One region of the Companilactobacillus sp. FL22-3 genome, then DNA from elsewhere that is predicted to be linked to it. Evidence: predicted binding sites of a transcription regulator. Region 1 holds the regulator's gene; each other region holds the start of a gene.
The links. The regulator HrcA, encoded in region 1, represses chaperone genes, less so after heat shock. The targets are predictions, from matches to a motif close to TTAGCACTCNNNNNNNNNGAGTGCTAA.
Positions count from the first base shown of each region.

Region 2: the regulator HrcA is predicted to act here: its motif matches at 1,217-1,243, upstream of ACYT32_RS06050 (ATP-dependent Clp protease ATP-binding subunit).
Region 3: the regulator HrcA is predicted to act here: its motif matches at 1,286-1,312, upstream of groES (co-chaperone GroES).

Region 1 is NZ_JBTYYZ010000002.1:163,964-166,237, reverse strand. Features, by position in the region: gene dnaK (molecular chaperone DnaK) at 1-295, opposite strand, end outside; gene grpE (nucleotide exchange factor GrpE) at 339-908, opposite strand; gene hrcA (heat-inducible transcriptional repressor HrcA) at 926-1,972, opposite strand; gene ribF (riboflavin biosynthesis protein RibF) at 2,183-2,274, opposite strand, start outside.
Region 2 is NZ_JBTYYZ010000005.1:117,016-119,289, reverse strand. Features, by position in the region: gene ACYT32_RS06050 (ATP-dependent Clp protease ATP-binding subunit) at 1-1,169, opposite strand, end outside; gene ACYT32_RS06045 (phosphocarrier protein HPr) at 1,495-1,761, shown strand; gene ptsP (phosphoenolpyruvate--protein phosphotransferase) at 1,761-2,274, shown strand, end outside.
Region 3 is NZ_JBTYYZ010000009.1:66,861-69,134, forward strand. Features, by position in the region: gene groL (chaperonin GroEL) at 1-914, opposite strand, end outside; gene groES (co-chaperone GroES) at 966-1,250, opposite strand; gene ACYT32_RS09230 (CPBP family intramembrane glutamic endopeptidase) at 1,382-2,008, shown strand; gene ACYT32_RS09235 (cation:dicarboxylate symporter family transporter) at 2,085-2,274, opposite strand, start outside.

The DNA.
Region 1 (2,274 bases):
TGATGTGTTGCAAAATAAATGCTGAGATTTCTTGTGGTGTGTAAGACTTGCCAGCAACTGTTACTTTGTAGCCAGCTTCACCCATGTGACGCTTGATTGATGAAACAGTATCTGGGTTAGTGATTGCTTGACGCTTTGCAACTTCACCAACTTGGATTTCACCATCTTTAAAAGCAACAACAGATGGTGTTGTTCTAGCACCCTCGGGATTTGTAATAATCTTTGGTGAGCCACCTTCAAGAACGGCTACAGCAGAGTTTGTAGTACCTAAATCAATACCAATAACTTTAGACATAAACCTAAACCTCTTTTATTTTTTTAATTAATTAACAAATTTTTTATTGTGCGACAACGACCATTGCAGGACGGAGTACACGATCTTCTAATTTATAACCCTTTTGAAGCACCGAAACGACTGTGTCTTTTGCATGCTTATCATCGGCTGGTACAGTTTGAACAGCTTGACTCAAAGTTGGATCAAACTTCTCACCCTCATTGTCAATCGCCGTTACATGGTTATTTTCTAAGGCTTTGACCATGTGTTCATGTACCATCTCAATGCCCTTCTTCAATTGCTTGCTGGCATCGTCGTCAGCTTCAACTTGAAGCGCACGTTCAAGATTGTCCAAAACGGGAAGAATCTCTGTTGCCAATTTTTGACCGTCATACTTCAGGATGTCAGCGACTTCCTTATTATGACGCTTAGTCATATTTTGCATTTCAGCTTGACTTCTCAAAAGATTATCCTCTAAATCAGAGCTCTTCTGTTTGAGATCAGCAATTTCTTTATCCTTAGGATCAACTTTTTTAGCTGCTTCCTTTTTGGACTTATCTTCAGCTGGTTGCTTTGTTTGGGTTGCTTCTTCTTTAGAAGTCTTCAAATCTTGATCTTTTTCTTTGTCTGCCATTACTTCCTCCTAAAATTTCAAGAATCATCATACCTTGAATAATAATCAATTAGTCGTTTGGCTAATTCTACTCTGAACTCTCCGAGTAAACCAATTAATTGTGAATAATGCATCGTGGTTGGACCTAACAGGGCAATAACCCCTTTACCATGATGACCGACATCGTAATTAGCGGTAATGATACTGTAGTTCTTCAAAGCATCGCTGCCTAATTCACTACCTAACCGCACTCGAATACCGTCATCAGTAATACTTGGATCGATCAACTTCCGCAAGTCATTACTCTGATTGATGATCGAGAACAACGACTGAACTTGCGATAAATCAGCATTATCAGCGTAATTCAAAAGATTCAACTGTCCGTCAACGTAATACTTCTCTGAACCGGCCTTCTTGAAAAGCTGATCCATCATGTCCAACAAACCATCAGTCGAATACATGTATTCCGAAAGTATGGCTGGAACATCATTGTGAAGCATCTGGATAACTTTAGGTAAAGGCTGACCCACTAACTTATCATTGACGATATTGACAATCTTTTCAATTATCGAAGTATCAAAATCATCATCAATTGTATAAATATTATTCTCAACATTATTATCACTTGTGACAATAATAGCCATAAGTTGATGTGGATTCAAAGGCACGATTCTAAATCCTGTTAAGAGGATCGAACTGCTCTCTGGACCTAATGTGATTGCTGTGTAACTGGTCAGATGAGATAAAATTTTGGCAGATTGTTCGATGATATCATCAATCTGGTGATATGTTTTACCAAAATCTTCGTCAATTCTTTTCGCAATATCTGATGGAACGCTTGTTGGTTGAACTAAGTGATCCAGATAATAGCGATATCCCATTGCTGAAGGAATTCTACCCGAAGAAAGATGGGTCTTCTCGAGATAACCTACTTCTTCAAGTACTGCCATTTCGTTTCTGATTGTCGCAGAACTTACATGAAAAGGTAGTTCATTCATCAATGTCTTCGAACCAACCGGCTGGCCGGTATCTGTAAATATGCGCACGACTTCTCTCAAGATTGCATCTTGACGTTGTGATAGCATTATACCGTCCTCCTTTTTAGCACTATTCGTACCTGAGTGCTAACAATGTAAAATATAACAATCTATCCTAATAGTGTCAAGTATGCACGCTCATTTTTCGCAATTATTTCACAAATTATTTTCAACCGTAAATGATTTAGAAAGAAATAGCATCTCATCCCAATAAAAAACCTCTGGTTCAATTTAGAATCAGAGGACCTTTTGATTATTTCAATCAATCTGCAAAGCCTGGATAGAATTGGTTTGATCTAGTTTCAATTGTTTAACAAGACCCTCAGCGTTTTCAAACTTTACTTCGCCAC
Region 2 (2,274 bases), on a different contig from region 1:
TTATTGTCGTTCTTCATGTTCTGATATTTAGTTACTTGATCACGATAGTAAGCTGCTTTTTCGTAATCTTCATTGCGTAGGGCAGCTTGTTTTTGAACTTCAGCATCAGAGATCTTATTATCTAAATCGGCCATATCAACGTGATTGATCTGCAAATTCTTTTTAGAACCAGCTTCATCGATCAAGTCAATGGCTTTATCAGGTAAGAAGCGATCTTGAATATAACGTGCTGATAATTCAGCTGCAGCTTTAATTGCTTCATTAGAATATTTTACATGATGATAATCTTCATATTTAGGTTGAAGACCCTTGAGAATTTGGACAGTCTCCTCAACGGTTGGTTCATTAACTTGGACAGGTTGTAGACGACGTTCCAAAGCTGAGTCTTTTTCAATTGTGCGGTATTCATTCAAAGTTGTTGCACCGACAAGTTGAAGTTCGCCACGAGCTAGGGCAGGTTTCAAAACGTTACCTGCGTCCATGCCGCCTTCCGCATTACCGGCTCCAACAATTTCATGAATTTCATCTATAAATAGGATGATATCTGTTTCTTTTTGTAATTCATTGATCAACTGTTGCATTCTTTGCTCAAATTGTCCACGTACGCCAGTTCCTTGAACCAGTGAGACTACATCCAAACGGATGACCCGTTTGTGCTGCAGTTTTTCTGGAACATCGCCATCAACGATCTTTTGAGCAAGACCTTCAACAACAGCTGTTTTACCAACACCAGCTTCACCAATTAAAACTGGATTGTTTTTTGTTCTTCTATTAAGTATTTCTATTACACGACTAATTTCCTTGTCACGACCAATAACAGGATCGATTTGGCCCTTTTTAGCAAGAGCAGTCAAATCAACGCCATATTGATCTAAGACTCCGTTACCTCTAGGTCTGCGACCATTACCGCCACCATTGCCGGTTTGAGTTTGGGGACCTTGTTGTTGGAAAGCATTTGGTTGTTGTCCACCATTCAAGGCGTTGAACAAGTCTTCAAAACTAGAAAATCCGCCGTTTGGATTTTGTGCCATATTATTCATACCTTCGTTAGCTTGATTTCTTAATTTTTGATAACAGTCTTGGCAGAGGTTAATTTCTGTTCTTTGACCATTAACACTAGTGTATAGATGAATTGTAGCTTCATTTTTATGACAATTCTGACATAACATTCGCACCCCACCTTTCCTTTATTACAGGATACAACGGTAGTATATAATTAGCACTCGAGTAATGCAAGTGCTAAGTCTTGAAAATTGAATTTTTGTCTTTTTTAAAAATTTTAAAAAAATTTCTTTCAAATCTCTGTGAAAAAGCATTGTAATATAAACGCTTTCAGGCTGTAGCGATGTAAGCGTTAAACGTCTTATCGTACTTGGCTTATTTGAATATTTTTAGTTCAAAGCACTTGTGAAAATTAATAGATAATGGTAAATTAATTAGTGAATATTTGTAGTTTTACTACAGAATTTTATAATTATATGGTGAGGTATTATTATGGAAAAGAAAGATTTTCACATTATTGCAGAAACAGGTATCCACGCACGTCCAGCTACTATGTTGGTACAAACAGCAAGTAAATTCAGTTCAGATATCAACATTGAATTCTCAGGTAAATCAGTAAACTTGAAGTCAATCATGGGTGTTATGTCACTTGGTGTTGGCCAAGGTGCTGACGTTACTATTACTGCTGATGGCGATGACGCTTCAGAAGCTATCGTTGCTATTTCAGACACTATGACAAAAGAAGGTTTGGCAGAATAATGGTTAAGACTATTAAGGGAATTGCAGCTAGTGATGGTATCGCTACTGCAGAAGCATACCTTTTAGTTCAACCAGATTTGTCTTTCACAAAAAAGAGTATTTCAGATGCTGATGCCGAAGTTAGCCGTCTTAAAGATGCTATTTCAACATCAGATGACGAATTAACAAAGATCAGAGATATCGCTAAAGAATCTCTCGGTGAAGAAGAAGCTCAAGTTTTTGATGCTCACAAGATGATTTTGGCTGATCCAGAATTTACGGGTGCAGTTGAACAAGAAGTTAAAAACAATAGTGTTAATGCTGAACAAGCATTGCACGATGTTTCAGACAACTTCATTTCTATTTTTGAAGGAATGACAGACAACCCATATATGCAAGAGAGAGCAGCCGATGTACGTGATGTTACAAAACGTGTTATGGCCCACTTGCTAGGGGTATCACTTCCAAATCCAGCATTGATCGACCATGATGTCGTTATTGTTGCACATGATTTGACACCAAGTGATACAGCAC
Region 3 (2,274 bases), on a different contig from region 1:
AGGCCAAGATCAGAAGTAATAACTGTACCACCAGTCAATGTAGCGATATCTTCTAGTTGAGCCTTACGACGGTCACCAAAACCAGGAGCCTTAACAGCAACAACGTTGAAAGTACCACGAATCTTGTTCAATACAAGTGTTGGCAAAGCTTCACCTTCAATATCATCAGCAATGATCAAAAGTGCTTTACCTTGTTGAACAATCTTTTGTAGCAATGGCAAGATATCTTGGATATTTGAAATCTTCTTGTCAGTAATCAAGATATAAGGGTTATCAAGGTCAGCTTCCATCTTATCGTTGTCTGTAACCATGTATTGTGAAATGTATCCACGATCGAATTGCATACCTTCAACAACGTCAAGTGTTGTATCAATACCTTTTGATTCTTCAATTGTGATAACACCATCGTTACCAACTTTTTCCATAGCGTCGGCAATCAAATTACCAACTTCTGGGTCAGCTGAAGAAACTGAAGCTACTTGAGCAATATCTTTCTTACCTGAAACTTTGTGTGAAATATTGTGAAGTTCGTCAACAGCGGCGTTTGTAGCCTTTTCGATACCTGTTCTGATACCAACAGGGTTAGCACCGGCTGTAACGTTCTTCATACCTTCTTTAACGATTGCTTGTGTTAAAACAGTAGCTGTAGTAGTACCGTCACCAGCAATATCGTTAGTCTTTGAAGCTACTTCGGAAACTAACTTAGCACCCATGTTTTCGAAGTGGTCTTCCAATTCAATACTCTTAGCGATTGTTACACCATCATTTGTGATTTCTGGTGAACCATAGCTCTTTTCAAGAACAACGTTTCTACCTTTAGGTCCGATTGTTGTCTTAACTGTGTCAGCTAGTTTGTTAACACCATCTAGCATCTTTGAACGTGCATCTTCTGAAAATTTAATTTCTTTAGCCATTAATTTTCACACTCCATAATTTAAAATATATTTTTTCTTGTTTAATTTCGATTAATCAACGATTGCCATGATATCTTTTTCATGAAGGATCAAATATTCGTTATCTTCGTATTTAACTGTTGAGCCTGAGTACTTGTCAAAAAGAACTTTGTCACCCTTTTTAACGTTCATTGGCAACTTAGTACCATTATCAGCAACTAAGCCTTCACCAACGGCAACAACCTCTGCTGTTTGAGGCTTTTCTTTAGCGTTGTTTGCTAAAACAATGCCACCGACTGTCTTTTCTTCTTCTTTATCGACTGTTACAATGACTCTATCTCCAAGTGGTTTTAACAATTTAAATACCTCCAATATATTACCTTAATGTTTTTTTAGCACTCAACTATCTGTTGTGCTAATCACAAGTTTTATATTAACATTATATTGTGAAGTTGCAAGTATTTACCTTTAAAAAAATGGAGGAAATTATGTCCTATCGTACAAATCAGTTTTTCACATTGCTGGCCTATATTTTGTTGCTGTCAGTTGGTAGTTTTTTATCGATCCTCAAAATAACTGGCACAGCATATTTTGCCACAATCACCGTTGCGGCTTTGGTCGTTACTGGAATCATGATGTATTTGGTCAAACAAAGTGGTCCATTAGAGTTTGAGAAAAAAACTGACCTGAATCATGCTCTCCAATGGATAATTATCGGAACCTTGGGGGCATTGGTCGTTCAATTTGGAATTGGCTTTGCGGATAAATTAATTTTTCACGTCAGTACAGAATCACAAAATACGCTCAACTTGTTATTGATGGTCAAAGCTTATCCATATTACTTTCTTTACGTTATGATTGCCGCCCCTATCATGGAGGAGATCATCTTCCGGCGCGTCTTCTTTGCTAACTTGATCAAACCAACTAATATTTACGTTGCTGCGATTATCGCTGCGTTTCTCTTTGCTTTTATGCATCAAGACACTCGGTTCTTAGTATATGTCTGTATGGGACTTTGGTTCTCATATGTTTACTACAAATCTCAAAATATTTATATCAGTGCCGGCAGCCATATCGTTATGAATGCAATTGTTTTAACTTTGCAGATCATCTAAAAAAAAGCCTACCGATTTTTCTCGGCGGGCTTTTTGTGTGTGTTTAAATTGTTTCTAACTACACGGAGTTTTCTCATCAGTCCCCACGTGTATAAGCTGCAACGTACTTGGCACGTTTTTCTTCGTCAAATTCCTTCTCACTTTTGGCAATAATGACGGTCGCAAGTGAATTTCCGACAACGTTAACGGCAGTACGTCCCATATCTACGAGACGGTCGATACCCGCAATGAAGGTCAAACCTTGCATTGGTACACCGATAGTCGAT